Regions from separate parts of the Actinoplanes sp. NPDC049548 genome, predicted to be linked through region 3. Evidence: riboswitches for the same ligand, from Rfam matches in the RefSeq annotation. Region 3 holds a riboswitch; each other region holds the start of a gene.
The links. Region 3 has a riboswitch for cyclic di-AMP ahead of AB0J80_RS24585 (C40 family peptidase). Riboswitches for the same ligand answer to the same signal wherever they lie in the genome.

Region 1 (9,876 bases), on a different contig from region 3:
AGCTCAACAAGCTCACGGGGGACACCGAGGCGCTCGCGGTGGCGCGCCGGGTGGCGGACGCGGCCACGACCAGCACGTACCTGAACGCGAACGGCATTCTCCGGGAGCCGAACGAACCGGACCAGTGCAGCGGCGACGGGGTGTCGTTCAAGGGCGCGTTCGTTCGCGGGCTCGGGGTGCTCAACGCGGCGGTCGGGCGCCCCTACGACGCCTACCTGCGACGACAGGCGGATTCGGCGTACGCGAACGACCGAACGACGTTCGACGCGTACGGCAGTCACTGGGCCGGCCCGTACGTCAGCACGAACCACAGCTGTCAGCACAGTGTCCTGGATCTCCTGAACGCGGCTCCCCAGGCGTAATGCTCATCCCGCGGTCCTGAGAGCCGATCGTGCGGGGGCAACGTCCCGGCGCGAGAGGAGTGTCATGACCGCCCAGCCCCGCATCTGCGTGCGGGACCGGCGGCTGCCGCTGATCCTCCGGTCACTGGCGGTCGCCGGTGCCGCCTGGCTGCTCCTCGTGCTCACGGTCCGCGGCGTCCTGCCGCTGGCCGTGGCCGGCGGTGCGGCCGCGGCGCTCACCGCGCTCGTGATCGTCCGCCAGCTGGGCGGGTCGCGCCGCAACGACGAGGTGCTCGCCCGCCTCGACGAGCACATGCTCGAGCTGCGCAACCAGGAGCAGCGCTTCCGCCTGCTGGTGCAGAACTCCACGGACGTCGTGACCATCACCGACGCCGACGGGCGGCTCACCTACGTCAGTCCGGCCGTGCGGCGCGTGCTCGGCAGCGACCCCGGTTCGGTGATCGGTTCGAACCTCGTGCACCGGATGCACCCGGACGACCGGGTCGCCGTCGCCGGGCACATGACCCGGATCGCCGTCTACCCGGGCGCCACGACGACCTACCGGGTACGCGTGGCGCACGCGGACGGCTCGTACCGGACCCTGGAAGTGATCAGCGCCAACCTGGTCGACGAGCCGGGCGTCGCGGGCATCGTCAGCAACTGCCGAGACGTCACCGAGACGGTCCAGGCGCACGAGCGGCTCAGCTACGAGGCGAGCCACGACGTCCTCACCGGCCTGGCCAACCGGGCCCTCTTCGGCGAGCGGCTCGCGGCTGCCTCGGCGCACACCGGCCGGGGCCAGCGGCTGAGCATCGTGCTCGTCGACCTCGACGACTTCAAGACCGTCAACGACACGCTCGGGCACGCCTCCGGCGACGAGTTGCTCATCGCGGTCGCCGAGCGGATGAAGGCGAGCGTACGGCCGACCGACACGGTGGCGCGCCTGGGCGGCGACGAGTTCGCGATCCTCTTCGAGGGGCTGGGCGGCCGCGACGTCGACCGGGTGCTGGAGCGCATCACCGAGGCGCTGGCCGTACCCGTGGACGTCGAGGGGCACCTGTTGGCCGTGCGGGCGAGCTTCGGCGTCGTCGACGGCCGCGGCGGCGACGACGCCGGCAACCTGCTGCGTCAGGCCGACATCGCCATGTACGAGGCGAAGGAGCGCGGCGGCGGCCGTTACCAGCGCTACCGGCCCGGCTCGGAGGCTCGCGGGGCGGAGCGGCGCCGGATCACCACCGCGTTGACGACCGCGCTCGAGCGTGACGAGCTCGTCCTGCACTACCAGCCCGTGGTGGCCCTGCCGGAGGGACGCCTCACCGGCGTGGAGGCGCTGGTCCGCTGGGCGCACCCGGAACGGGGACTGCTGGGGCCGGGCGAGTTCATCCCGGGCGCCGAGCTGACCGGGATGATCGTGCCGATCGGCCGCTGGGTGCTGCGCGAGGCGTGCCGGCAGGCCGCGTCCTGGATCGCCGAGCTGGGCGATCTGGCACCGGGCTCGATGTCGGTGAACGCCTCGGCACGTCAGCTGCAGGACGCCTCGTTCGCCGCCGACGTGGCCGCGGTGCTGCGGGAGACCGGTCTCGCGCCGGGCCGGCTGACCATCGAGATCACCGAGTCGACGGCGGTCGGCGGCGGGGCGACCGCGGAGACGCTGCGCGCGCTGCGGACGATGGGCGTACGGCTGTCGCTGGACGACTTCGGCACCGGCGCCTCGACGCTCAGCCTGCTGGCGAACTGCCCGGTGGACCAGATCAAGCTGGACCGGTCGTTCGCGCCGGTGCCGGGCCCGGACGCCATCGCGGGGGCGGTGCTGCAGATCGCCCGCGCGATGGGCGTGGAGGCCGTCGCGGAGGGCGTGGAGACCTCGGCGCAGGCCGAGAAGCTCGGTGATCTGGGTTACGTCCGGGCGCAGGGCTTCCACTTCGCCCGGCCGATGGCACCGGAGCAGATCACGGCGGCCATCATGACGCCGGCGGGCTGCCTCGCAGTGCAGCCGTGACGGCTGCCACGAGCTTCTCCAGGTAGTCGTCGTCGATCGGGGTCCGCGAGACCGCGAGCCGCCAGTACAGCGGGCCGAGCATGAGGTCGACGGCGATGTCCGGGTCGGTGCCCGGCGGCAGCTCACCCCGCTCGACCGCCTGGCCGACGATCTTCTCGCCGACCGCGAGCTGATGGGTACGCAGGGCGCGCTGCAGCGTCTCGGCGATCTTGGGTGTCCGCGCCGCCTCGGCCATCAGGTCCGGGATGATCTGCGAGGCGATGCGGTGCTGCAGGGCCTTGCTGACGATGAACATCAGCAGCTGCAGGTCGGTGGCGAAGCTGCCGGTGTCGGGCATCGGCACGCTGCGCTCCGCCACTCCGGAGACGATCTCGAGTACCATCTCCAGCTTGTTGCTCCACCGGCGGTAGACAGCGGTCTTGCCCACCCCGGCCCGGCGCGCCACCGCCTCGATGGAGAGCCTGCCGTAGCCGACCTCGGCCAGCTCGTTCATCACCGCGTTCCGGATGGCCGCGGTGATGTCACCGCGGAGCACCGCCGCCCCGGCGGGTGCACGTTTCGCTGTCGCCACCAGGTCACTATACGCCAGGACGCAACGGTTGCGTTTCGACGTTGCGTCGGATAAGTTCGAGCCAACGTCGATACGATGGCGTTTCATCGCGTCAGACTGTTTAGTGTGTTCCCGCGCAAGTCATCCAGGTCCACGACCCCTGACGGACCGACCAGATCGGAGCGCCACCCCATGTCCCAGACGGCGGTCGCCGATTCCGACACCGGCATCCCTCTGAGAGAGCTGGCCCGCCGGCACGGCCTCGGCGCGGCCGGCAAACTGCCGAGCCTGCCCGCGTACACGCGCCAGCTGTGGGCGTACCGGCACTTCATCGCCTCGTACGCGAACGCCAAGGTCACCTCGTCGCTGGGCAAGACCCGGCTCGGCATGCTCTGGCAGGTGCTGACACCGCTGATCAACGCGGCCGTCTACTACTTGATCTTCGGGCTCGTCCTCAAACAGTCGCGGGACGTCGACAACTTCATCGCCTACCTGTGCACCGGCGTCTTCATCTTCCAGTTCACCCAGTCGGTGGTGCAGGCGGGAATCCAGGCGATCAGCGGAAACCTGGGACTCATCCGGGCCCTGCATTTCCCACGAGCCAGCCTTCCGCTGGCGATCGCCATGGTCGAGGTCCGCAACATGCTCGCCTCGATCGCCGTCCTCATGATCATCGTCGGCATCATGGAGCCGATCACCCTGGAGTGGCTGCTCGCCGTGCCGATCTTCGTGCTCCAGTCGGTGTTCAACGCGGGCCTCGCCATGGCCGCGGCCCGGCTGGGCTCCAAGGTCGCCGACTTCAAGCAGCTGGTGCCGTTCATCATGCGGATCTGGCTGTACGGGTCCGCCGTGCTCTACCCCGTCCACAAGTTCGAGGAGGCGCTCGGCGGCTGGAAGCTCGCGGTGGTCGAGGCGAACCCGCTGCTCGTGTTCATCGAGCTGATGCGCCACGCCCTGATGGAGGACGTGAAGCTCGCCGCTCCGCCGCTGGTCCTGTGGCTGGAGGCCATCGGCTGGACCCTGGTGGTGGGCATCGGCGGCTACGTGTACTTCTGGCGCGGAGAGAAGGGCTACGGCCGTGGCTGACCAGCGCGAACCCACCGTGATCGTGGACGACGCCCACGTCGTCTACCGGGTCCACCAGGCCGGCGCCGCCGGTACGGGCAGCCCGCTCGCCAGCTTCAAGCGGATCATCACCGGCGCCAAGCCCGCCACGCTGCGGGAGGTACACGCGATCAAGGGCGTGAGCTTCGTCGCGTACAAGGGCGAGGCGATCGGCCTGATCGGCACGAACGGCTCCGGCAAGTCGACCCTGCTGCGCGCCATCGCGGGCCTGCTGCCCGTCGAGAAGGGCGCCATCTACGCGGCCGGCCAGCCGTCGCTGCTCGGCGTCAACGCGGCGCTGATGAACGACCTGCCCGGCGAGCGCAACGTGGTGCTCGGCTGCCTCGCCATGGGCATGTCGCCCGCCGAGGTGAAGTCCCAGGTCAAGGACATCATCGACTTCTCCGGCATCAACGAGCGCGGCGACTTCAGCTCGCTGCCGATGCGGACGTACTCGTCGGGCATGGCCGCCCGGCTGCGGTTCTCGATCGCGGCGGCCAAGAAGCACGACGTGCTGCTGATCGACGAGGCCCTGGCGACCGGTGACGCCAAGTTCCGCAAGCGCAGCGAGCAGCGGGTCCGGGATCTGCGCGCCGAGGCCGGCACGGTGTTCCTGGTCAGCCACAGCGAGCAGTCGATCCGGGACACCTGTGAGCGCTGCATCTGGCTCGAGTCCGGCCTGATCCGCGGCGACGGCCCCACCGAAGAGGTGCTGAAGGAGTACGAGGCGTACGTCAAGAAGTGACGTACGCCCCGCCCCGGGTCATCTCATCGACAGATGCACGTGGTTGGTGTGGTCGCTGGACGGGTCACCCTGGCCCCGGGTGTACGCCTTCCAGCCGCTGGACGGCAGCCAGATCCGCTCGAACCAGATGACGTAGAGCACGCCGAGCCGGCTCGAGTTGCGGATGAAGTAGTTCGCCAGCCGGTTGCCGTACGTGCGGCTGCTGCCCGTCGCCACGCCGCCGAAGCCGTTGCGGTCGGCCGCGAAGTCGCAGGCCCGGCCCTTGGGATGCTCACCGCTGTTCTGGTGCCGGAAGCAGGCCACGAAGCGGGTGAAGCCGTCCGCCTTGGCCTCCTTCATGGCGTGCAGGGTCCGCGGCGTGATGCAGCCACTGGTCGTCGGGTCGTTGACGCTGCACGACTCGCCCGGCAGCGACCCGTCGGAGTTGCGCGGCGCGGGTGCCGCGAGGGCGCTGCTGCCGCCGCTGGACCCGCTGCTGGGTGAGCTGTCGGTGCTGGGGCTGCCATCGTCGGCCGCGGCCGCGTTGTGCGCCTTGAGCGCGCTCTCGGCCTGCGTCTTGCGCTTGGCCATGATGGTGAGCTGCTTCTGCTGGTCGCGGATCGCCGCGTCGATCGCGAGCTTCGCCTGCTCCTGCTTGCTGCGGGCGTCCTTGAGGTCGCGGATCGCGCGGTCCTGCTTCATCGCGACGGTCTGCAGCGTCTGCGCCCGGTCCAGCAGGGTGCCGGTGGAGTCGGCGGTGAGCAGTGCGCTCATCGGGCCGAGCCGGCCGGTGCGGTACGTCCGCTGCACGATCTCGTCGAGCGCACCCTGCTTCGGGCCGAGGTCGGCGTCGATCTCCTTGAGCTTGGCGACCAGCTCCTGCTGGCGCTTCTTCGAGCGGTCGAGCGCCTCCTTGGCCTCGACGAAGCCCTTCGACGCCGCCTCGAGCTGTTCGACGAGGGACTTGGAGCCGCCCTCCCCGTCGTCGCCGGAGCCTCCCGGCGCGGCGAGCGGGCGGGGCGCGGCGGTGGCCGCTGCCGGGGCGACGAGTGCCAGCCCCGAGGTGGCGACGAGGACCGCGAGCAGGGTCGCTAATCGCCGGCGGACAGGGTCGAGCCTCACGTGCGTTCCTTCCGTCGGCCGCCGGTCGGGTTAGCTGACGGGTTCGGGACGGAAGTGATCCCTACCGCAGGGAGCTGCGGATTCACCCCATTACCGGATGGGTCCCCGGCTCGCCTTTCGGCGATTAGGCGGCGGTTCCGTGATGGAACCGTGACGAACGATACCCATGGTTTTCTTGAATCGACAGGTCTCGCACTCTTCGCAATCAATCGACCACGGGCCGTCAGATTTCGCGCGACGGAATATGACCAGGGTCATTCCATCGAGTGGTGACGCAAAGTCGTTGCGTCGTAACAGTTTTGCCGACGCCGCGACCGCTGGTGACCGGCCCGGAGTCGGGTAAACTTTCGGCCGGTCACGCCAGGAAGGCACCGCCCCCAAGGTGCCGGCGGACCACCGCTCAATCGCCGTGAGGCGAATCGGGGAACCACCTGGTAATGGGGTGAATCCGCTGAACCAGCGGTAGGGATCGCTTCCGTCCCGAACCCGTCAGCTAACCCGGTCGGCGGCAACACGGAAGGAAACTGGATGACGGCAAGACCCCGCCGGTGGCTGGTCCTCGCCCTGGCTTCGCTAGCCGCGGTCACCATGATCGCTGCCCCCGGCGCGCCCGCGAGTGCGGCGCCGGGCGGAGGAAACTCGTCGACCGCCGACGACGGCGACGACAACCCCATGCTCAACGACCTGCTCGACAACACGGGCCGGCGTTTCCTGGCCGCGAAGTCGGCGGTCGCGAAGTCGACCAAGAGTCAGCTCGCGCTCGCCCTGCAGGTCAAGAACGCGGAGGCCAAGCGCGACGCGCTCCTGCCCCAGGTCGGCGCGGTCGCGGCGCAGCAGTACCGCACGGGCGGTCTCAGCACCATGGGCTTCCTGCTCAACGTGCGCTCGCCCGACGCCTTCATCGAGAAAGCCGTCTCGCTCGAGGAGATCAACGCCCTCAACGACGGCAAGCTGCGCGAGCTGGACGGGGCCATCAACGAGGTCGCCACCGCGAAGACGCGCCTGGACCAGGAGGTCAAGGCGCAGAAGCAGAACCTCGAGTCGATGAAGAAGCAGAAGGAGTCGGCCGAGAAGGCTCTCGCGCTGGTCGGCGGCGATACGGTGACGGGCGGCTTCGTGCTGGCCAAGTCCCGCGTGGCGGCGCCCGCACCGCGCAACGCCGACGGCGAGTTCGGCCCCCTGCCCTGCAACGTCGACGACCCGACGACGGGCGGCTGCATCACCTCGCGCACCCTGCACATGTACAAAGAGGTGAGGAAGGCGGGCTTCAACCGCTTCGTCGGTTGTCACCGCGACGGCGGGCCGTTCGAGCATCCGAAGGGCCGAGCCTGCGACTGGTCCCTGCAGAAGAGCGGCTTCTCCCCCTGGCACAACCAGGACACCCGCGAGTACGGCAACAACCTGATGGCGTTCGCCGTCCGCAACGCCGACCGGCTCGGCATCCTGTACGTCATCTGGAACCGGATGATCTGGTTCCCGGCGACGGGCTGGAAGAAGTACCACGGACCGTCCAACCACACGGACCACGTCCACATCTCCATGCTCTAGCCGCGCCCCACGCGACGAAGCCCCCGTCCTCTTCTGGCGGGGGCTTCTACGTGCTTGGGGTTTTCCCATTTACGCAGAATGAAGGGCCCGGAGATCCGTCCCTGAGCCGCTAGGCGATGGGATCTCCGGGCCCGGCCTCGACGGGAGTTGCGGTCTGCACCCCCACCGAGCTACGACATGAAGCTCTTGACCTTGACCTACAGCCCCGAAGCCCGCCGGACCGGAGCACGCCCGGCCGGCTGCGACGGTGCCGGACCGGTCGGCGGCGCCGGCGGGATCGGCAGCACGACCGGCTTCACCTGCGTCACCGTCACCTCCTTGCCGTGGTGCAGCAGCTCGAGGCGCGCCGACCCGCCGCCGTTGCGCAGCGAGTAGGTGACCTCCTCCGGCGCGACCTCGACCCGCAGCCGCAGCCCCCGCCACAGCAGCGAGAACTCCAGGTTGCTGATCCGGCTCGGCAGGCGCGGGGCGAAGGACAGCTGGCCGTTGTAGTCGCGCATGCCGCCCAGGCCGGCGACGAGCGCGATCCAGGAGCCCGCCAGCGACGCCACGTGGACGCCGTCGCGGGCGTTCTGGTGCAGGTCGTGCAGGTCCATCAGGGCGGCTTCGCCGAGGTAGTCGTGGGCGAGCTCGACGAAGCCGACCTCCGCCGCGATGACCGCCTGGATGCACGCCGACAGCGACGAGTCGCGCACCGTGCGGGCGTCGTAGTACGCGAAGTTGCGGGCCTTCTCCTCCGGAGTGAAGGCGTCGCCGCGCACGTACATGGCCATGACCAGGTCGGCCTGCTTGACGACCTGCTTGCGGTAGAGGTCGAAGTACGGGTAGTTGAGCAGCAGCGGGTACGCCTCCGGCGGCGTGTTCTCGAAGTCCCACTCCTGCAGGCGGGTGAAGCCCTCCGACTGCTGGTGGACGCCCAGCTCGCGGTCGTAGGGGATATGCACCGCGGCCGCGGCGTCGCGCCACGAGGCGGACTCCTCGTCGTCGACGCCGAGCTTGCGGGCCAGGTCGGGGTGGCGCTTGGCCGCGTCCGCCGCCGCGAAGAGGTTCTGCTGGGCCATCAGGTTGGTGTAGACGTTGTCGTCCACGACCGCCGTGTACTCGTCCGGGCCGGTCACACCGTCGATGTGGAAGCGGCCGTGCCGGTCGTGGTGGCCCAGGGAACGCCACAGCCGGGCGGTCTCCACCAGCAGCTCCAGGCCGACCTCGCGCTCGAAGTCGTAGTCGGCGGTGGCCGAGACGTAGCGGCGGACCGCGTCGGCGATGTCGGCGCCGATGTGGAAGCCCGCGGTGCCGGCCGGCCAGTACGCCGAGCACTCCTGCCCGCGGATGGTGCGCCACGGGAAGGCCGCGCCTTGCAGGCCCAGGGTCTGCGCGCGCTCCTTGGCGAGGTCCAGCGTGGAGTGGCGCCAGCGCAGCACGTCGGCCGCGGCCGAGGGCTGGGTGTAGGTCAGCGCCGGCAGCACGAACGTCTCGGCGTCCCAGAAAGTGTGGCCGTCGTAGCCGGGCCCGGAGAGGCCCTTGGAGCCGATCGGGCGCTTCTCGGCCCGGGCACCGGCCTGCAGCGTGTGGAACAGGCCGAAGCGGACCGCCTGCTGCACCTCGGGGTCGCCCTCGACGCGTACGTCGGAGTGGTCCCAGAACTCGTCGAGGTACTCGCGCTGGGCCTCCATCAGGCCCTCCCAGCCGTCCAGCCGGGCGCTGGCCAGGGCGGCGCCGACCTGGTCGCGCACGGCGGGCAGCGAGCGGTTGCTGGACCAGCCGTACGCGGCCAGCTTCACGACCCGCAGCTTCTGCCCCGGCTCGAGCTTGCAGGCGACGGTGGTACGCAGCCAGTCCGGGTGCCCCTCGGTGGTGACGGCGTGCTTGCCGGGCGCCTCGACGAGGTGCTCCATGGCCGCCGCCATGCGCAGGTCGCTGGCCTTGGTGCGGTGCACGAGCAGCCCGCCGGTGCGCTGCTCCAGCATCTCCTCGGCCTGCAGCGGGTGGTCGAGCACCGCCGCGACGCGCGGGTCCTTGCTGGTCGGCGGCAGCTGCTCGTTGGCCACGAGCTCGGACTGCAGGATCAGCCGCGCGGTGGAGTCGATCGGCTCGACCTCGTAGAGGAAGGCCACGACCGAGCGCTGGGTGAAGGACACCATGCGCACGGTGCGGACCCGGATCGCCTGCCCGGAGGGCGAGACCCACTCCACGATGCGCTCGAGGGTGCCGGCGCGCAGGTCCAGGGTGCGCTCGTGGGAGCGCAGGTCGCCGTAGCGCACGTCGAACGGCTCGTCGTCGACGAGCAGCCGCATGAGTTTGGCGTTGGTCACGTTGACCATCGTCTGACCCGACTCGGGGAAGCCGTAACCGGCCTCGGCGTACGGCAGCGGCCGCAGCTCGTAGAACGAGTTGAGGTAGGTGCCGGGCAGGCCGTGCGGCTCGCCCTCGTCCAGGTTCCCGCGGATGCCGATGTGGCCGTTGGCCAGGGCGAAGACCGACTCTGACT
Region 2 (9,876 bases), on a different contig from region 3:
GGCCCCGCGGCGAGAAGCATGTCGAGCAGCTCATGCGCGGTGGGCCGCTCGACCGGATCCTTGGCCAGGGTGAGCGCCACCAGGTCCCGCAGCGGCGCCGGCAGCCCGGACAGCTCCGGCGGCTGGGTGAGGATGCGCGCGGCGGTCGCCGCGGGGGAGTCCGCGGCGAAGGGGGTACGGCCGGTGCCGGCGTACGTGACCACGGCGCCCCACGCGAACACGTCGGCGGCGGGCCCGGTGGTCCGGCTGTCGGAGTCGAACCGTTCCGGCGCCATGTACGCCACCGTGCCCACCATCTGGTCGGTGCGGGTGTGCTGGCTGGTCACCTCGAGCGCCCGGGCGATGCCGAAGTCGATGACCTTCGGCGTGCCGAGCGAGAAGAGCACGTTGCGTGGCTTGAGGTCGCGGTGGATGACCCCCGCGCCGTGGATCGCCGCGATGGCCGTGGCGACACCGATCGCGACGCTGTGCAGGTTGCCGGCGGTCAAGGGACCCTGCTCCTGCACCACCTCGGCCAGGCTGGGCCCGTCGACGTACTCCACGACCAGGAACGGCGTCGGGTGCTCCGGGTCGGCGTCGAGGACCTCGGCGGTGCAGAACGGCGGGACCTGGCGGGCGCGGTTCACCTCGCTGCGGAAGCGGGCGCGGAACTCGTCCTCGTACGCGAACTCCGGCCGGATGACCTTGACCGCGACCAGCCGGCCGTCGGGGCGGCGGGCGAGGAACACGGAGCCCATACCGCCCTCACCGAGCCGCTCGAGCAGCTCGTACTCGCCCAGTTGCTGAGGGTCACCAGGTCGCAGCGGCTTGCTCACCGCGACGTCCGTGCCGAGACGCGGGAGCACATGGGCACAGAGATTACGCCCGCCCGGCCGCGCTCCGCGAACGGCGGGGCAGCCGCTCACCGCCTAAGCTCGGCTGCCATGGACCTGACCGCGCTGCTCGGCGACATCGAGGCGCTGGTGAGCTGCGAGTCGCCGTCCAGCGACCCGGCCGCCCTCGCGCGCAGCACGGAGGTGGTGGCGGCCCTCGGCGAGCGCCGCCTGGGCGCCGCGCCCGAGCGGGTCGCGGTGGACGGGCGGATCCACCTGAGGTGGCGGTTCGGCAACGGCCCGCGGCGGGTGCTCGTGCTCGGTCACCATGACACGGTGTGGCCGCTCGGATCGCTCGCCGCCCATCCGTACGGGATCAGCGACGGTGTGTTGCGCGGACCCGGCTGCGTCGACATGAAGGCCGGGCTGGTCCTGGCGATGCACGCCATCGCCGGGCTGCCCGACCGGTCCGGGGTCACCCTGCTGATCACCTGCGACGAGGAGCTCGGCTCGCCGACCTCCCGCGAGCTGGTGGAGTCGGAGGCCGCCGGCTGCGCCGCGGCCCTGGTCCTGGAGGCCGCGGCCACCGGGGGAGCGCTCAAGACGCAGCGCAAGGGCGTCTCCCGTTACCGGGTACGCGTCCACGGCCGCGCCGCGCACGCCGGTCTGGAGCCCGAACGCGGCGTCAACGCCACTGTCGAGCTGGCCCACCAGGTGCTGGCCATCGCCGCCCTCGCGGACCCGGCGCGCGGCACCACCGTGACGCCGACCCTGCTCACCGCGGGCGCGTCGGAGAACACCGTACCGGCGGCCGGGGAGGTCGCCGTGGACGTCCGCGTCGGGGACGCCGCCGAACAGCAGCGGGTCGACACCGCGATGCACGCCCTGCGCCCCGTCCTCCCCGACGCCACCCTCGAGATCCTCGGCGGCCCCAACCGCCCGCCGATGGAAGCCTCCGCGTCGACATCACTCTTCGCCCGCGCCGTCGAGGTCGCCCGCGACCTCGGCCTTCCCGAGCCCGCGGCCGCATCGGTCGGCGGCGGCTCCGACGGCAACTTCACCGCCGGCATCGGTACGCCCACCCTCGACGGCCTGGGCGCCGTCGGCGGCGGCGCACACGCCGACGACGAGCACGTCCTCGTCGCCGGGCTGCTGCCCCGCGCGGCCCTGGTCGCCGGCCTGATCACAGATCGGCTGCGGGCATGAGCGTCGAGGTGCGCACGGTGACCGAGGTCGCGGAGCTCGCCGCCATCGACCGCCTCTTCGGCACGATCTGGCAGCAGGACCCCGGCACGCCGGTGCTGAGCACCGAGCTCCTGCGAGCGCTCGCCAAGTCGGGCAACTACGTGGCCGCGGCCTATGAGGGTGCCGCCCTGCTCGGCGCGTGCGTCGGCTTCTTCGGCCCGCCCGGCACCCGGGAGCTGCACAGCCACATCGCCGGGGTCGCGCCCGGGACCACGGGCCGCCACATCGGGTACGCCCTCAAGCAGCACCAGCGGTCGTGGGCCCTCGACCAGGGCGCCACCACCATCAGCTGGACCTTCGACCCGCTGGTGGCCCGCAACGCCTACTTCAACCTGGCCAAGCTGGGCGCGGTCCCGGCGGAGTACCTGCCCGACTTCTACGGCCGGATGCACGATCGGATCAATGGCGACGACGCGTCGGACCGGCTCCTCGTACGCTGGGACCTGACGCGGCCGACACCGCTGCGCGACGACACGTCGGGCGCGGTGGTGGCCCTGGACCGCACCGGGGTGCCCGGCAGCCTCGACGGCACGAAACTGCTCGTCGCCGTGCCGGAAGACGTCGAAGCGCTGCGGTGGCGGGATCCGGCGGAGGCCGCGCGGTGGCGGACCGCCGTCCGGGAGACGTTGTCAGCGCTGCTGGCCGGCGGCGCCCGGGTCACCGGGTTCGACCGCGCCGGCTGGTACGTCCTGAGGAGGCCGTCGTGAAGCTCTTCGTCAGGTCGCCCTTCGGGAGGTGCTCATGAAGCTCGAGGGCATCGAGCTGCGCCGCGTCGCCATGCCTCTGGTCGCGCCCTTCCGCACCTCGTTCGGTACCGAGACCAGCCGCGACGTGCTCCTCCTGCGGGTGGTCACGGACCGGGCCGAGGGCTGGGGCGAGTGCGTGGCGATGACCGACCCGCGCTACTCACCCGAGTACACCGAGGCCGCCGCCGACGTGCTGCGCCGCTACCTGGTGCCGGCGCTGGCGGCGGCGTCCCGCCTGGACGCCAACGCCGTCGGGCCGGTTCTCGCACCCTTCAAGGGCCACCGCATGGCCAAGGCCGCCCTGGAGACCGCGGTCCTCGACGCCGAACTGCGGGCCGAGGGCCGCTCCTTCGCCCGCGAGCTGGGTGCCGTGCGCGACCGCGTGCCGTGCGGGGTGTCCGTCGGCATCATGGGCTCGGTCGACGAGCTGCTCGACGCGGTCGACGGCTACCTCGAAGCCGGCTACGTCCGCATCAAGCTCAAGATCCAGCCGGGCTGGGACGTCGAACCGGTCGCCGCCGTCCGCCGGCGCTTCGGCGACGACGTCCTCATGCAGGTGGACGCGAACACGGCGTACACGCTCGCGGACGCCCGGCACCTGGCCCGCCTCGACCCGTACGGGCTGCTGCTGATCGAGCAGCCGCTCGATGAGGAGGACATCCTGGGCCACGCGGAGCTGGCCAAACTCATCGCCACGCCGGTGTGCCTGGACGAGTCGATCACCTCCGCCCGCGCGGCCGCGGCGGCGATCACCCTGGGCGCATGCTCGGTGATCAACGTGAAACCCGGCCGGGTCGGAGGCTACCTGGAGGCGCGGCGGATCCACGACGTGTGCGCGGCGCACGGCGTACCGGTGTGGTGCGGCGGCATGCTGGAGACGGGTCTGGGCCGGGCGGCGAACGTCGCGCTCGCCGCGCTGCCAGGCTTCACCCTGCCGGGCGACACCTCGGCCTCGGACCGCTACTTCGCCACCGATCTCACAGCGCCGTTCGTGCTCGAGGACGGTCACCTGCCGGTGCCGATCGGGCCCGGCCTCGGCGTGGAACCGCTGGCCGGGGTGCTCGAGTCGGTGACCATGGCGACGGAGTGGATCCCGCTGTAGGCGTCGCGGCCCTTGTTTCTCCGCCGCGGCGGGCAACCTTCGCGCGGCCTACGGCCACTGACAGGGCATGAACCGACGATTCTTCCGCTGCGACGCGCAGCGTGTCTGGCGCCGGGACCCGTTCCTGGTGATCGCGGCCGTCCGGCTGAGCCCGCGGCTGCTCGACGACGCCCATGACCTGTTGCGCAGCTTCGATGCGGTGATCGGGCCCACGACCGACGGCGGGTGGTATGCGCTGGGGCTGCGGGAGCCGTCGCGGGCGGCGGAGCTGGAGAGGCTGACCGACTCGGGGATGCTGACGCTCGCCGCGCTGCGGCTCGGGCTGCGCGTGGCCCTGCTGCCGACCCTGCCCGCACCCTGACTCGCCGGTGCGGTCCGTCGGCCGGCCGGGGCCCGGTCGTGCCGCGTCCGGGGGCAGGGATCGCGAAGTTCGCTCTTGGCGATGGCCCGGCCCCTACGCTGGGCTTGAGGAGGCCAGAATGACGAATCTCACGGGCCACGCGGCAGTCCTGATGGTCGACGACGACGCCGACGTCCTTGAGACCACCGCGCACATGCTTGCCGTCCGTGGCTTCCGGGTGTTCACCGCGCTGGACTCGGAGTCGGCGATGCAGGTGTGCCGGGAGCAGGAGGGACGCATCGACGTGCTCATCGCCGACCTCTCCCTGCCCGGCGACAGCAGGGGCGATCTCGCCCGGTCGATCACCAGCGTCTACCCCGCCATGCACGTGATCTACATCAGCGGGATCCCGCGCCACGTCGCACTCACGCAGGGCCTCGTGGATCCTCAGGCGCCCTACCTCGAGAAGCCCGCCCAGCCGGCCGTCCTGGCGAGCATCGTGCAGAGCCTGCTCACCGAGCAAGTCAGCGCCCCCGCGAACAAGTCCGGTTGGTGGGACGAGTAACGGTTCGTCACTGCGAGCTCTGCTAGCGCGGCCGCGGAGTGATGCGGCGCGACGAGTGACCGTGGGTCGCTACGAACGCGGCTGGAGCTCGGCCGCGATGCGCGTGCACACCGGGGCCACCCGCTCGTAGGCGATCCGGATGCGGTCCAGGGCCGCCGCCGGATCGGGTGGCAGATCGCCTTCGCGGGCCGCGTCCTCCAGGTCGGCGAAGATCGTCGTGAGGGCGTCCGCGCCGATGTTGGCCGCCGAGCCCTTCAGCGAGTGTGCCAGATCCTGGACGGCCGCCGGGTCGCCGGCGTGCAGGGTCTCGGCGAAGCGGTCCAGCGCCGCCGGCGTCTTCGTCGTGTACGAGGTCAGCAGCCGGGCGAGCAGGGCATTCTCCGGCGCTCCGGGGTCCGGGCCGGCGATCTCGTCGAGGCGGGCGCGGATGGCGACAGCGGGATCCTCCATGATCCAACGGTACGACTGCCGGGTCCGGTTCGCCCCGTTTTGATGCACGATCAGTTCGATCATCAAGGTGTAAACAACGTCACCTTCGGGCCCGGAAGTTTGTCGTCGGCCCCTGCCGAGTGGTTAACGTCGGCCGGTCCGCTGACGCGGGCCCCGCGGTCGGTAACGCCGAATCCTGCCGCCGACCGGGCCGGGACCTCAATCGACAGGCATGGAGCGGGGGACCCACAGGTTCCACGGCGCGCTCGTCGCGCCTCGGGGTGAAGCCGCCACGCGCGGCCGGGCTCCTCGGCCCGAACCCGACAGCTGACCTCGCAGGCGTGGAGGTTTCCTTTCATGGCACAGATCCGCAAGCAGTCCCTGCGTGCCCTCGGCCTGGTGGTCGCGGGTGCGGCGGGCACCGTCGCCCTGCTGGGCCCGGGGTCCGCGGCCCAGGCGAAGTCCAGTGTGAACTGGGACGCCGTCGCGCAGTGCGAGTCCGGCGGCAACTGGAGCATCAACACCGGCAACGGCTACTACGGCGGCCTGCAGTTCAGCCGCAGCACCTGGAAGGCGTACGGCGGCGGCAAGTACGCGAGCACGGCGAACAAGGCGAGCCGCTCGGAGCAGATCCGTATCGCCGAGAAGGTGCTGGACGGCCAGGGCATCGGCGCCTGGCCGGTGTGCGGCAAGAAGGCCGGCTCGACGAAGTCCTATCAGGGCAAGAACACCTCCGGTGCCTCGAAGCACAAAAGCACCAAGCACAAGAGCACCAAGCACAAGAGCACCAAGCACAAGAGCACCAAGCACAAGAGCAGCAGGACCACGACGCACAAGAGCACGGTCAAGTCCTCGAAGGGCACTCCCGCGCGGGCGACCGGCAAGTCCTACACGGTGCGTTCGGGCGACACCCTCGCGAAGATCGCGAGCAGCCACCACGTCAAGGGCGGGTGGCGCGCCCTGTACCAGCTGAACCGCGGCGAGATCGGTGGCAACCCGAACCTGATCCTCCCGGGGCAGCGCCTGGCCCTCTGAGGCCTGTCGGAGACCGGCCCGGTCGCCCTTCCCCCGTGGGGCGGCCGGGCCCCCGCCGATAGCATCGACTGGCATGACAACCTCACCGCGCTGGCTGCGTACCGCGCCGGGCCGGACGCCGCGCATCGAGTACGGCGCCGACTACAACCCCGAGCAGTGGCCGCGTGACGTCTGGGACGACGACGTGCGCGCGATGCGGACCGCCGGCGTCACGATCGTGTCGCTCGCCATCTTCTCCTGGGGCCGGCTCGAGCCCGCCGAGGGCGAGTACGACTTCGGCTGGCTCGACGAGGTCATGGACCTGCTGCACGCCGGCGGCATCGCGGTGGACCTGGCCACGGCGACCGCCTCCCCGCCGCCGTGGCTGACGGCGAAGCATCCGGAGATCCTGCCGGTCGATCATGAGGGCCGGACCATCTGGCCGGGCAGCCGCCAGCACTGGCGGCCCACGTCGCCGGCGTTCCGCGAGCACGCGTTGCGTCTCGTCCGGCAGATGGCGGGCCGCTACGGCGACCATCCGGCGCTGGCCGCCTGGCACGTGTCGAATGAGCTCGGCTGCCACAACGCCTACGACTACTCCGACGACGCCGCCGCGGCCTTCCGCGTCTGGTTGCGGCGACGGTACGGCGAGCTGGCCGCCCTGAATGCCGCGTGGGGCACGGCGTTCTGGTCGCAGCACTACTCCGACTGGTCGCAGATCCTGCCGCCGCGCCGCGCGGCCACCCATCCGAACCCCACGCAGCAGCTGGACTTCACGCGTTTCTCGTCCGACGCGCTCAAGGACTACCTGTGCGCCGAGCGTGACGTGCTGCGGGAGCTCACCCCGGACGTGCCCGTGACCACCAACTTCATGATCATGGGCCGGCTGCGGCCGCTCGACTACGCCGACTGGGCCGCCGAGGTCGACTTCGTCGCCAACGACCACTACGTGCAGCGCACGTCCCGGCCGTTCGACGAACTGTCCTTCTCGGCCAACCTCACCGGCAATGTGGCCGGCGGCCGGCCGTGGTTCCTCATGGAGCATTCGACCAGCGCGGTGAACTGGCAGCCGATCAACGTACCGAAGAAGCCGGGTGAGTTGGAGCGCGACTCTCTCACCCACGTGGCGCACGGTGCGGACGCCGTGTGTTTCTTCCAGTGGCGGCAGTCGCGGGCCGGGGCCGAGAAGTACCACTCGGCGATGGTGCCGCACGCGGGGGAGGACAGTGCGGTGTTCCGCCGGGTCACCGAGCTGGGAGAGACGCTGCGGCGGCTGGCCCCGGTCGCGGGCGCCGGGCGCACGCCGGCCCGGGCCGCCGTGCTGGTCGACTGGGACTCGGCATGGGCCGCCGAGCTCGACTCGCACCCGACGAACCGGCTGCGCTACCAGCAGGAGGCCCTCGACTGGTATTCGGCGTTCCTCGACCTCGGGGTCCGCGCCGACGTGGTGCCGGTGCGGACCGGCCTCTCCCGCTACGACCTCGTCGTCGCTCCCATCCTGTACGTCGTGCCCGAGGCGCTGCGCCGGCGGCTGGAAGCGTACGTGCGGGGCGGCGGTCACCTGGTGACGACGTACTTCTCGGGCAACGTCGACGAGCACGACCACCTGTGGCCCGGTGCCCATCCCGGCGCGCTCCGCGACCTGCTCGGAATCCGTATCGAGGAGTTCGCCCCGTTGCCCGATGGCGACCAGGTGGTGCTCGACAACGGCAGCGTAGGAACACTGTGGACGGACATGATGGAGGTCGCCGACGCGGGCGTCGAGGTGCTCGCACGGTACGCGGACGGCAGCCCCGCTGTCACCCGTAAGGCGTACACCGCCGGCTCTGCCGCGTACGTGTCGACCCGGCTCGGGCCCGACGGCCTCGCGCCGCTGCTCGGTGATCTGCTGCGCCGCGCCGGCGTGGAGAGCGAGCTCCCGCCCGGCCTGCGCGGGCGGGTGGAGCTGGTCGTACGCGGGGACTTCCGGTTCTACGTGAACCGCACGGACGAGCCGGTGGACCTGACCGGCGTGCCGGGTGAGGCGTTGCACGGCAGCGCCGAGCGGCTGGAGCCGAGGGGCGTGGGGGTCTTGCGCGGCCCGGCATGATGTGCGCATGAGGCTGGTCCCGCCGTCCGGGGCGCTGGTGGACTCGGCGGCACCCTGGTTCGACCATCCCCAGGTGCAGCGCTACCTGGGCGGGCGGGACTGGCTGCCGCGGATGCTCGCGATCGCGGAGCGCGGCGGCGGCGAGGTGTTCCGGGGCCACCTGGTGCTGCGCTGTCACGCCTGGTTCGGCGTCGACGCGGCGGGCGAGGTGGGCTTCATCGGCGGTGACGTGTACGCCGACGGCCGCGGACGCCGGTCCATGGGGCTCGCGTTCGTGGTCGATCCGCGACGCTGGCGCGAGGGCCGCGGCCGGGCGCTGCTGCGCGCGGTGACCGTCCACCCTGCGGTGTCGGATGTGGACGAGTTCTTCTGCGGGGTCGAGGTCGACAACGAGCCCGGCCATGCGTGCTGCGCCGCCGCCGGGTTCGTCCCCGACGGCGGCGTCACCCGTGAGGGCTTCGTGTACTACCGGCTACGCCGGGATCAGTGACAGGTGCCCGTACCGCTGTCGCTGTAGGTCTTGCCCGCGACCGGCACGAACTGCCAGTCGTAGCTGTTCGCGTGCAGGGTGAGCTTCAGGACGCCGTACGTGTCGGCGTTGCGGGCCTCGCTGTTCGGTTGGATCGTGCCGAACGTGTAGTGGTTCGCCCCGCCCATGCCCGCCACGAACGGGCGCAGGCCCCGCGCGGTGTCCAGGGCGCCGGCGGGGTTCATCGGCCCGAAGCGCTCGTAGACGTGGTTGTGCCCCCACACCGCCACGTCGGCGTTGTAGTCGTAGAGCGCCTGGTACAGCGGCCGGGTGGCGGTGGAGGGCGCGTGGTTCGCGCTCGAGGTGAACAACGGGTGGTGCCAGTACGCGAGCGTGCACGGCTTGGTCGACGCGGCCAGGTCGGCGCGCAGCCACTGCTCCTGTGCCGAGCCGGCGACCATGGAGATGTTCGAGTTCAGCGACACGACGTGCCAGCTGCCCAGGTCGTACGAGTAGTAGCCGCGGCCCGACGGACCCGCGGCCGCGCCGAAGTAGCCGTAGTAGCCGGTGGCGCCGGAGGTGTTGTAGTCGTGGTTGCCCGGCGAGGGCCGGGTCCGTGCCTTGTGCCGGCCCCAGGTGGGCGCGTAGTAGGAGGTGAACTCGGCGGCGGTGCCGTTGTCGTAGACGTTGTCGCCGATCGTGAAGACCGTGCCGGCGATGCCGTCGAGCAGCGCGGCGGTCTGGGTGTCGCCGGAACCGGAGTTGGCGATGTCGCCGGCGCCGACGAGCACCGGGTCGTCCGCGGGCGTGGTCCCGGACGTGACGACGAGCTGCGGGGCGTCGGCGCCGCTCTCGCGGGTGTCGTAGTAGGCGCCGTCGGAGTCGGTGGAGGTGGCGCCGAACGAGAACGTGCCGGTGCCGGTCACCACGGAGGTGACGTCCAGCTCGTACCAGTTGTCGGCGGTGACCGCCCCGATCGAGCCGACGGATGCGCCGTCGGTGGCGGGCTGGTTGTTCCAGGTCGTGCCCGTCTCCGACCACGTGGTGTTCGACATGGCCCGGAAC
Region 3 (9,876 bases):
GCCACCATCGCGACCACGGTGACCGCCCGGCCGACGGTGACCCGGCGCAGCGGCCCGGGCACCAGGCGCAGGCAGCGCCACGGGAGCCGGCCGGCCGGGACGAGCACCCGCAGCGCGAAGCCGGCCACCACGGCGGCGAACAGGGCCGCGAGGAGCCGGCTCGCCCCGGCGGCGGGCGCCCACCACCGTGCCGCGAACGCCACGACCGCCACCAGCGCCACCGCTGCGGGAAGCCAGCGGCGCAGCGCGCTGAGCAGGCTGCGCACCGGCCAGGTCATCGAGATGACGTCCGGGCGGGCCGGATCGTCGCGGGCCACCTCCCGCAGCGCCCGCAGCGAACGGCCGACCCGCAGACGCTCGGCGTCGAGCATCGCCAGCAGCCAGCGGCCGTACGCGCTCTCCGGGTCGATGGCGAGCGCCTCCCGCGCGGCTCGTTCCGCTTCCTGGCGCCGGCCGGCACGGCGTTCCACGTCGGCGACCGTGAGCAGGGCCGCCACCGACTGGGGTGCCAGCGACAGGCCGTGCCGGGCCGCCGCGCGGGCCTCGTCGTGCCGTCCGGCGCCGGCCAGCGCGCGGGCCAGCACGAGGTGGCCGGCGGGCTCCTGCGGCGCGAGCCGAGCCGCCTCCCGCGCGGCGGCGATGGCGTCCGCGTCCCGGACCAGCGCCATCAGGGACTCGGCGCGCTCGGCGTGGGCGTCGGCGAGCGCCGGGCCGGCCGCGATCGCCGCGTCGCAGGCCCGCAGGGCACCCGGATAGTCACAGCGCCGGCGCAACACGTAGCCGAGGAGGGTGAGCAGGTCCGCGTCGCCCGGCTCCTCGGCCAGCGCGGCCCGCAGCTCCGCTTCCGCGTCGGCGTCGCGGCCCGCCTCGGCGAGGTGCCGGGCCCGGCGGTAGGGGTCGTCCTCCCCGGTCACAGGAGCTTGCGCTGCTTCAGGTACGCCGCCAGGTCGTCGTACTCGCCGGCCTGGTTGCCGAACAGCGCGACGTTGCGGGCGGTCGCGAACCAGGCGCCGGTCGACGGGCGGCACTCGCGCACCGCCCGGGCCAGGTCGTCCTGCGTGATCATGCGCGCCTCGCCGGTGGCCAGCGAGTCGCGCATCGCGTACTCGGCAGCGGTCTCGCACACGTGGGCCAGGTCGGCGCCCGAGTAGCCGTCGGTGGCCGCGGCCAGCGTGCGCAGGTCGACGCCGGCGACGGGGCGCTCCCGCAGGTGGTACTCGAGGACGGCGGCGCGGGCCGGCTCGTCCGGGGGCAGGACCAGCACCGTGCGGTCGAGACGGCCCGGGCGGCGCAGAGCGGCGTCGACGTCCCACGGCGCGTTCGTGGCGGCCAGGACGAACACGCCGTCGTTGCCGCCGTCGATGCCGTCGAGCTCGGTCAGGAGCTGGTTGACCAGGGTCCGCATCGCCGAGGAGGACAGCTGGCTGCGCTTGTGCCCGAGCGCGTCGATCTCGTCGAGGAACAGCACGCACGGCGCGTGCGCGCGGGCGGCCGAGAACAGGTCGTGCAGGTTTCGCTCGGAGCTGCCGACCCACATCGCCAGCACGTCGACGATCGACAGGGACAGGAAGGCGGCACCCATCTCCCCCGCCACGGCCCGGGCGAGGAAGGTCTTGCCGCAGCCCGGCGGGCCCTACAGCAGCAGGCCGCCGCGCAGGCTCTTGCCGTAGAGGCCGCGCAGCCGGGGGTTGCGCAGCGGGCCGAGGAACGACAGTTCGAGGCGTTCCTTGACCTGCTGCATGCCGCCGACGTCGGCCAGGGTGACGGCCGGGCGCTCGGCGTCACCGCCCACCGGCCGGGTGGCATCACCGGCCGTCACGAACCGCGGCGGCACGACGCCGCGGAACTCGCTCTCCAGCGCATCCCAGTCCACCCCTTCGGGCGCCGGGGGCACCTGTGCGACGGCTGCCGGACCCCGATCAGTCGCTGCGGGGCTTGGGCCGAGAGCGGCGGCCATCACGCGCCGGGCCGCCTCGTCACCGGGGTGGCGAGCCAGGATGTGGGCGGCGTGCCCGATCGCCTCGGCGGACCGGCCGGCCGCCACGAGCAGCTCCGCCAGGTGCTGCCGCAGCGGCAGGTCGTCGGGCCGGGCACCGACCGCGGCGGTGAGGCTCTCGATCAGGGCGTCGCTCATAACACGCGATTATGCCTCCGGCCGGGCGGCGCTCCCCGGCCCGGCACGGGCCGTCACTTTTCCTTTGGATCCCGGCGGAGCCGGTCGATGGTGGGGCATCGCGCGCCCGACGCGCGGCTCCGGCTCGACAGGCGAGGGCGACGTGAGGAACGGTTACCTGAAGGCGACGCGGTTCGTCCGCAACGGCGTGGAACCCCTGCTCGTGCTGGCCGCCGTCGCCGTGCTGCGCCGTTTCGGGCTGGGCGGGGACGTACCGTTGTGGGTCGTCGCCGTGCCGCTGACCGTGACCACCGTGTGGATGCAGCCGCAGGTCCAGCTCCGGGTCGCCGGCGGTCACACCGGCCGCCGGCTGTGGCTGCGCATCCCCGTGCACATCCTCACCACCACCGCGACGATGTACCTGATCGGGTGGGGCGCGCTGCTGGCCGTCGCGCACCTGCACATCCTCGCCGTGCACCTGCGCCAGTCCGGCTCGCGGGCCTGGAGGCCCGCCGCGGCGGCTAGCATCACCGGCATCGCCGCCGGGCAGCTCCTCGTCGGTCTCGGCGCCCTGCCCAGCTACCTCGGCGGCTACCCGTCGCACGGCCTGGCCCTGCTGGTCGCGCTGGGCGTCGCCACGACGGCGCGGACGCTGGGCGCGTTCGTGTCGGAGCGGGAGCAGGCCGAGGCGGCGACGCGGCTCAGCGAGGACCGCTTCCGGGCGCTGGTGCGCGACGGCTCCGAGGTCATCACGATGAGCAACGCGCAGGGCGACGCCACGTGGGTCAGCCCGGCCGCCCGGACGATGATGGGCTACCAGCCCGAGGAGCTGCGCGGGAAGGTGATGCGCGGGCTGTTCCACCCCGAGGACGAGACGGCGTCGCGGGAGCTCTTCACCCGGCTGCTGGCCTCGGACAGCACCGTCGAGCACTCGGCCGAGCTGCGGGTCCGGCACGCCGACGGGTCCTGGCACTGGCACGAGATCATCGCCCGCAACATGCTGGCCCACCCCGCGGTGCACGCGATCGTCAGCCACCAGCGCGACATCACCGAGCGCCGGGAGGCACAGGACCGGATCGCGTACGCGGCCTCGCACGACGGTCTCACCGGCCTGGCGAACGGCCCGACGCTGCACCGCGACCTGGAACGCGCCCTGGCCCAGGGCACCCGCTACCAGTACCCGGTGGCGATGCTCTACGTCGACCTGGACGGCTTCAGGACGGTCAACGACCTGTACGGCCACGAGGTCGGCGACCGGCTGCTGCAGACGGTCAGCCACGTGCTCAGGCGCATCACCCGCGACACCGACACGGCCGCCCGCATCGGCGGCGACGAGTTCGGCGTGCTGCTGACCCGCGTCCGCAACGCCGAGGAGGCCCTGCAGGTGGCCCGTCGCATCGTCGAGGGCGTGGCCGGCAACGCGGCGGTCGCCGGAGTGCGCATGAACGTCGGCTGCAGCGTGGGGATCGCGCTGGCGTACCCGGGCGGCTCGGACGCCGCGACGATCCTGCGCCACGCGACCACCGCCATGCAGCGCTCGAAGGACCGGGGCCGCAACGGCACCACCCTCTACGTGGAGGAAGAGGTCAGCGCGCCCTGGATGTGAGGCTCCCGTCCGACCTCCCCACCGCCGCCCACAACCGGACTGAAGGCTCAGCGCAGCAGGGGCCGCAGTTTCAGCGCCACGCCGAGGGCCCGCCCGGGAGCCGGGTCACCGTCCTCGGCGTCCCAGACCTCCGACAGCACGGCCTGCGCGAAGCCCCAGGCGACGACGCGGTCGAGCGGGAGGGCGAGGCTGTCGGCGAACTGCTCGACACGGGGCATCAGCAGCTCCAGGGTCGGCTCGTCGCCGTCCAGCGGGTTGTAGAGCACCGGGCCGAGCTCCGCCGCGGGGTCGCCGGCCACGCCGTGCGGGTCGATGACGAGCCACGGCTCGCGTCCGGCGGCGAGGACGTTCTCGTGGTGCAGGTCGCCGTGCAGCACCACACGCTCGGTGGCGGAGGAGCACAGGTCGGCGTACAGGGCCATCGCCTGCTCGACGAGGGACCGTGGGAAGGGATCGTCGCCGGGGTAGCGCCGCAGGTGGCCGGCGAAGTCGGCGGTACGCGCGGCGAGGTCGCCGACCGGCAGGTCCGCGGGTGCCGGGCGGTGCAGCCGGCGCATCAGGGCGATCAGTACGGCCGTGGCCTGCTCGTCGTCGCGGCGCACGAGGCTGCGCAGGGTGGTGCCGGGTTCGGCACGCTCCAGCAGCAGGGCGCCGCGCTCGTCGTCGCGGCCGAGCAGCCGGACGGCGCCGTCGCCGCCGAAGAACGTGAGGGCGGCGGCCTCGCGGCTCAGGTGCCCGGCCCCGGGGACGCCCAGCTTGAGCACCGCCGCGGTCCCGTCGGCCCGGCGTACCGGGGCGACCCAGTTGAAGCTCAGCGGGTACGGCTCGTCCACCGTCAGGTCCCACTCGTGGGCGACCGCCGCGATCAGGTCGGGGAGCTCGGCCAGCCAGGCCTGCCCAGCGGAGCCCCAGGTGCCGGTGACGTTACGGGTGAACGCTGACGGATGCACGAAGATCAGTATCCCGGAACGCGACAAGCCGCCACGCAGGCGTGGCGGCTTGTCGGCGTCGTGCCGGTGGTGAGGATCAGCCCGGCCGGCGGATCCCCGTGATGGCACCGCTGCGATCGATCGACGCCATGCGCACGTGGTCGCCCGTGTGGGGCGCGTGCACCATGGTGTTACCGCCCACGTAGATGCCCACGTGGTGCACCGGGCTGCCGTAGAAGACCAGGTCGCCCGGCTGGATGTCGCTGCGGCTGACCGCCCGGCCCGCATGGATCTGGTCGCCGGTGAAGTGCTCGAGGTGCACTCCCACGGAGGCCCACGCCACCTTCGTCAGGCCCGAGCAGTCGTAGCCGCCCGGCCCTTCCGCGCCGAAGATGTACGGCTTGCCGATCAGGTCGCACGCCTTCTGCGCCGCGCGCCCGCCCTTGTCGTTGGTGTAGGCCACAGGACAGGGGCCGGTGCGCAGCGGGCCGTCGTTCGCACCCGCGGCGCCGTACGCCCTGATCCGCATCTTCTGCAGATCATCGACCTTCTTCTGGATCTCCTTCTTCCGCGCGCCGAGATCCTTGTCGCGGATCGCCACGGCGTCGGTGAGGGTGACCAGGGCGGCCTTGTCCTTCGCGTACTTGTCGCGCAGCTCCGCAGCGCCCGCCACGGCCTGGCGCTGGTGCCGGGCGATCTGGTCGAGGAACGAGAGCTTCTCGGTCAGGCCGGTCGGCGAGCCACTCACGATCATGGCTTTCACCGCGCCGGGCGAGCCCTGCTTGTACGCGTCGGCGGCCATGCCACCCACATGGGACATGGCCAGGTCCACCTCCAGCTGGAGCGGCTCCAGCCGGGCGTTGATCTTCTTGAGCTGTGCACGGTTCTTGATCAGCTGGTTGTGCACGTCGTTGTACTGCTCGATCGTCGACTCGAGCTTGTTCCACTGCTCGTCGATCTGCTTCTCGATGCTCGACGGCGACGGCGTCGCGTGAGCCGCGGTGGGCACCAGCAGAACCCCGACCGCCGCAACCACACCGAGCAGACCGCGCAGAATCGCGGCGCGTCGCGCCCCAACCCGTTTCACGAAGGTGCAGCGTCCTTTCTTCCCTCGGCCGCCGACCGGGTTAGCTGTCGGGTTCGGACGGGAAGAGCGCCCGGCCGCGTCGATGCCGCGGCTTCACCCCAGGTCCTCGGGTCCCCGGTTCGTGATGCACGATTAGGCGGTGGCTCACCGGTTCGCCCGGTCTCGGGCGAGGGGGGACCGACGAGCCGGGCACCACCGTACTCCCGATCTCCGCCGAACTGAACACGGCGGTATCAGGACGACTCACCGCATAACGGTCGTCACTCCTTGTCATTAACGAAGATTTAAAGCGGCCATGCCAGGAGTGCCCGGCCCAGCCAGGGCACCACGACGATCACTGTGGGTAATACCAGCAGGCCGACCGCCATGAGTGCCGCCAGCACCGTCCACATCGACGACCGTGCGTCGGCTCCGGTGAGCCGCTCGAGCCGGCGGTGCCGCTCCATTTCGGCGTCACCGGCAGCCTCCGCGGGCAGGTCAGGGCTGACCGCGTCGCCGAGCACGGCGAGCGCCGTCCGCAACGGCTCGGCCCCGCAGCGGCGCCGGGCCGCATCGTCGGCGACCATCTCGAGCAGCAGATGCACCGCATCGAGCGGCGCCCGGCTGCGCAGCGGCCGCGGGACCGCCCGGTAGAAGGCGGTGAACGACTCCATCACCAGGTCGTGGCGGTGGCGCAGGTGCGCCTGCTCGTGCGCGATGACGGCGGCGACCTGCGCCCGGTCCAGCACCCGCAGCGCTCCCCCGCTGAGCACGACGCGTGGGCTGCGGCCCGGCAGGCAGTACGCGAACGGCAGCGGGCCGTCGAGCACCCGCAGCCCCGGCGGCACCTCGGCCGGCAGCTCGCCGTGGCGCTCCGCGGCGTCGAGCAGGTCCACGAGCATGCGGTGCCGGGAACGCCGGGTCCGCGAGCGGTAGGTCACCCCGACGAGCGAGACGAGCAGCCGGAAGATGATCACGGCCGCCACCACCAGCGCCGCGACCAGGGCCGCCGCACCGACCGGCCGGTCCGAGCCCCGGGCGGCTACCAGCTCCTGCGGGCCCGCCAGGACGACCCCCAGGGCGCAGAGGATGCCGGTCAGGGTCACGCTCTGCCAGAGCGCCACCGCGGCCGCCGGAGCCCGGCCGGGCCAGTCGGCGGCGGCCAGGACGCCCGGCACCACCAGCGACAGCGTCAGGCCGAGCGCGCCGAGCAGCAGGGCGGTCACGATCCGGCGGCCGGTTCCCTTCGGGCCGCCTCGATCGCGGCGGCCAGCACCGACGGGTCGATGCGGCCCACGAACTGGGCCAGCGCGGCGTCGCGCACGCCGTCCGGGGCGGCGCTGAGCGCGTCGAGCATCAGCGCCGCCGTCATCTCCTCGCGCGACTGCGACGGCGCGTACCGATAGGCCCGGTCAGCCTTCTGCTGGGTCACGACGCCCTTCTTGGCAAGCCGGTCCAGCACGGTCATCACCGTCGTGTACGCCAGGTCGCGCTCGCGGGCGAGCCGCTCGTGCACCTGCCGCACGGTCAACGGCTCCGCGGCGTCCCACAACTGCTGCATGACCTCGCGTTCGAGGTCCCCCAAGGCCATGTGACCCACTCTACTGCACGGCGTCGTACTACAGGACGTAGTATCTACTACGAGATGTCGTAGAGGGGATGCCGACGTGGACGTGCTCGACCTGACCCGGCTCCAGTTCGCAGTCGTGACGATCTACCACTACTTGTTCGTACCGCTGTCGATCAGCCTCGCGGGCACCGCCGCCGGCCTGCAGATCGCCTGGCTGCGTACGGGCAGGGAGAGCTACCGCGACCTGACGAAGTTCGTCGGCAAGCTGCTGATCGTCACCTTCGCGGTCGGCGTCGTCACCGGCCTGGTCCAGGAGTTCCAGTTCGGCATGGGCTGGAGCGCCTTCGCCCGCTTCTACGGCGACGTCTTCGGGCCCACCCTGGCCATCGAGGGCATGCTCGCCTTCTTCCTCGAGGCCACGTTCCTGGCGCTGTGGTACTTCGGCTGGGACCGGCTGCCCCGCAAGCTGCACGCCGCCACCATCGTGGTCGTCGCCGTCGGCACCGTGCTGTCCGCGTTCATCATCCTGGCCGCGAACTCGTTCATGCAGAACCCGGTGGCGTACTCGCTGGACCCCGTCACCGGCCGCGCCCGCCTCGACGACTTCGGCGCCCTGCTGCTCAACAAGGTCAACCTCGCCGCCTTCCCGCACACCCTCTCCGGAGCGGTGATGGCCGGCGGGTCGCTGCTGCTCACCATCGGGGTGTGGCGGCTCCGGTCCGGCGGCGAATCCCCGTTCCGTACGCTGGCCCGCCTCGGCGCCTGGCTGACCATGGCCGGCGGGGCTCTCACCGCCCTGACCGGCGACCACCTCGGCAAGGTCATCACCGAGGTCCAGCCGATGAAGATGGCGGCCGCCGAAGCCCTCTACGCCACCACCGCCGGAGCGCCGTTCTCCCTCTTCGCGGTGGGTGGCCCGGACGGCGGCGAACCCTTCCTGAGCATCGAGGTCCCCCGCCTGCTGTCGATCCTCGCCAAGGGCAGCCCGGGCGCCACCGTCCAGGGCATCGACGACCTGCAGGCCCAGTACGCCGCCCAGTTCGGCCCGGGCAGCTACGTGCCGATGATCCCGGTCGCCTTCTGGAGCTTCCGGCTGATGATCGGCATCGGCATGCTCGCGGCCGCCGTCGCCGCCTTCTACCTGTGGAGCACACGCAAGGACCGCCGGGCACACCCGCTGCTCGTACGGTTCCTGCCCCTGATCCCCCTGCTGCCGGCCGCCGCCAACAGCCTCGGCTGGATCTTCACCGAGACCGCCCGCCAGCCCTGGCTCGCCTTCGGCATCTCCCGCGTCGCCGACGGGATCTCCCCCGGTCTCACCCGCGGCGAGGTCATCGGCTCCCTGATCGGGTTCGCCGTCGTCTACGGCGTCCTTGCCGTCGTCTGGCTGCGCCTGGTCCGGCACCTGTCCCGGCAACCACTCACGCCCCCACCCGCCCCGGCCGCGGAGGCCGAGCGCGTACCGCCGCCCGTCTACTGAGGAAGCCGCCACCCATGGTCACCGTCTGGTTCTCCCTCGTCGTCCTCTGCTGGGTGCTCTTCTTCGTGCTCGAAGGGTTCGACTTCGGCGTCGGGCTGCTCGGCCCCGTCCTCGGCCGCGACGACCACGAGCGCGGCGCCATCGTCCGCACGGTCGGGCCGTTCTGGGACGGCAACGAGGTCTGGCTCGTCGCCGCGATCGGCCTCACCTTCGCGGCGTTCCCCGACTGGTACGCCGCCCTGCTCTCGGGCCTGTACCTGCCCATGGCGGCGCTGCTGCTCCTGCTCGCGGTCCGCGGCGTGGCCCTCGAGTTCCGCGGCAAGGGCGACGGCCCGGTTTGGCGGCGCCGCTGCGACACCGCCCTGGCCGCCAGCTCGGCCGGCATCGTCGCCCTCTGGGGCGCCGTCCTCGGGGTGCTCACCCACGGCCTCGCCGTCGGCCCCGGCGGCCAGGTGACCGGCACGGGCCCGGCCCGCAGCCTCGCCCCGCTGGCGACCTGGCCGGCCCTCGCCGGCGCCGCCCTCGCCCTCTTCGCGGCCCTGCTCATCGGCGCCACCTTCCTGGCCCTGCGCACGACCGGGCCCGTGCACGCCCGCGCCCGGCGCTGGAGCGTGCGGCTGGCCACCGCCGGCACGCTGCTGCTGGGCGTGGCCGGCTTCGTGACCGGATCCCGGCTCGTCCTCGCCGCCGCGGTGCTCAGCATGGGCGTCGCCCTGGTCGCCCGCCACGGCCACGAACCGGTCGCGTTCGGCGGCACCGGCCTCGGCATCGCGGGCGCCGTCGTCGCGGTCTTCACGGCCCACGGCGACGTCGTCCTGCGCAGCACCCTCGACCCGGCCTGGTCGCTGACGATGACCGGGGCGGCCGCCACGGACTCGGCGCTGCGGCTGCTCAGCGTGGTCGGCGTGGTGGTCCTCCCCGGCGTCCTCGTCTACCAGGCGTTCTCGTACTGGGTGTTCCGCAAGCGCGTCGCCAGCAAGCGGGTGCCGTCGTGAACCGCGCACCGGTCGATCCGCGGCTGCTGCGGTACGCGCGCTCAGGACGTACCGGAACAGCGGTCCTGTCCCTGATCGGCGCCGGACAGGCGGCCGCCACGGTGACCGTCGCGGTGT

Region 1: linked by a shared signal. The riboswitch ahead of AB0J80_RS10655 (hypothetical protein) and the one ahead of AB0J80_RS24585 (C40 family peptidase) in region 3 are both predicted to bind cyclic di-AMP.
Region 2: linked by a shared signal. The riboswitch ahead of AB0J80_RS20540 (transglycosylase family protein) and the one ahead of AB0J80_RS24585 (C40 family peptidase) in region 3 are both predicted to bind cyclic di-AMP.

Annotation. Positions count from the first base shown of each region.
Region 1 covers NZ_JBFAPM010000004.1:174,972-184,847, forward strand. The annotation lists gene AB0J80_RS10625 (glycoside hydrolase family 76 protein) at 1-362, shown strand, start outside; gene AB0J80_RS10630 (EAL domain-containing protein) at 427-2,340, shown strand; gene AB0J80_RS10635 (TetR/AcrR family transcriptional regulator) at 2,303-2,911, opposite strand; gene AB0J80_RS10640 (ABC transporter permease) at 3,083-3,976, shown strand; gene AB0J80_RS10645 (ABC transporter ATP-binding protein) at 3,969-4,739, shown strand; gene AB0J80_RS10650 (hypothetical protein) at 4,758-5,840, opposite strand; cyclic di-AMP (ydaO/yuaA leader) riboswitch at 5,844-5,981, opposite strand; cyclic di-AMP (ydaO/yuaA leader) riboswitch at 6,228-6,364, shown strand; gene AB0J80_RS10655 (hypothetical protein) at 6,369-7,388, shown strand; gene AB0J80_RS10660 (glycoside hydrolase family 65 protein) at 7,586-9,876, opposite strand, start outside.
Region 2 covers NZ_JBFAPM010000010.1:44,091-53,966, reverse strand. The annotation lists gene AB0J80_RS20575 (serine/threonine-protein kinase) at 1-815, opposite strand, end outside; gene AB0J80_RS20570 (M20 family metallopeptidase) at 924-2,018, shown strand; gene AB0J80_RS20565 (GNAT family N-acetyltransferase) at 2,015-2,764, shown strand; gene menC (o-succinylbenzoate synthase) at 2,799-3,905, shown strand; gene AB0J80_RS20555 (DUF2064 domain-containing protein) at 3,973-4,266, shown strand; gene AB0J80_RS20550 (response regulator) at 4,385-4,810, shown strand; gene AB0J80_RS20545 (Hpt domain-containing protein) at 4,880-5,260, opposite strand; cyclic di-AMP (ydaO/yuaA leader) riboswitch at 5,417-5,595, shown strand; gene AB0J80_RS20540 (transglycosylase family protein) at 5,597-6,274, shown strand; gene AB0J80_RS20535 (beta-galactosidase) at 6,348-8,342, shown strand; gene AB0J80_RS20530 (GNAT family protein) at 8,350-8,832, shown strand; gene AB0J80_RS20525 (DNRLRE domain-containing protein) at 8,826-9,876, opposite strand, start outside.
Region 3 covers NZ_JBFAPM010000013.1:73,952-83,827, reverse strand. The annotation lists gene AB0J80_RS24615 (tetratricopeptide repeat protein) at 1-914, opposite strand, end outside; gene AB0J80_RS24610 (ATP-binding protein) at 911-1,264, opposite strand; partial or broken gene AB0J80_RS24605 (AAA family ATPase) at 1,271-1,621, opposite strand; gene AB0J80_RS24600 (tetratricopeptide repeat protein) at 1,634-2,134, opposite strand; gene AB0J80_RS24595 (sensor domain-containing diguanylate cyclase) at 2,277-3,719, shown strand; gene AB0J80_RS24590 (aminoglycoside phosphotransferase family protein) at 3,767-4,669, opposite strand; gene AB0J80_RS24585 (C40 family peptidase) at 4,746-5,735, opposite strand; cyclic di-AMP (ydaO/yuaA leader) riboswitch at 5,750-5,884, opposite strand; gene AB0J80_RS24580 (M56 family metallopeptidase) at 6,020-6,940, opposite strand; gene AB0J80_RS24575 (BlaI/MecI/CopY family transcriptional regulator) at 6,937-7,305, opposite strand; gene AB0J80_RS24570 (cytochrome ubiquinol oxidase subunit I) at 7,382-8,764, shown strand; gene cydB (cytochrome d ubiquinol oxidase subunit II) at 8,779-9,759, shown strand; gene cydC (thiol reductant ABC exporter subunit CydC) at 9,756-9,876, shown strand, end outside.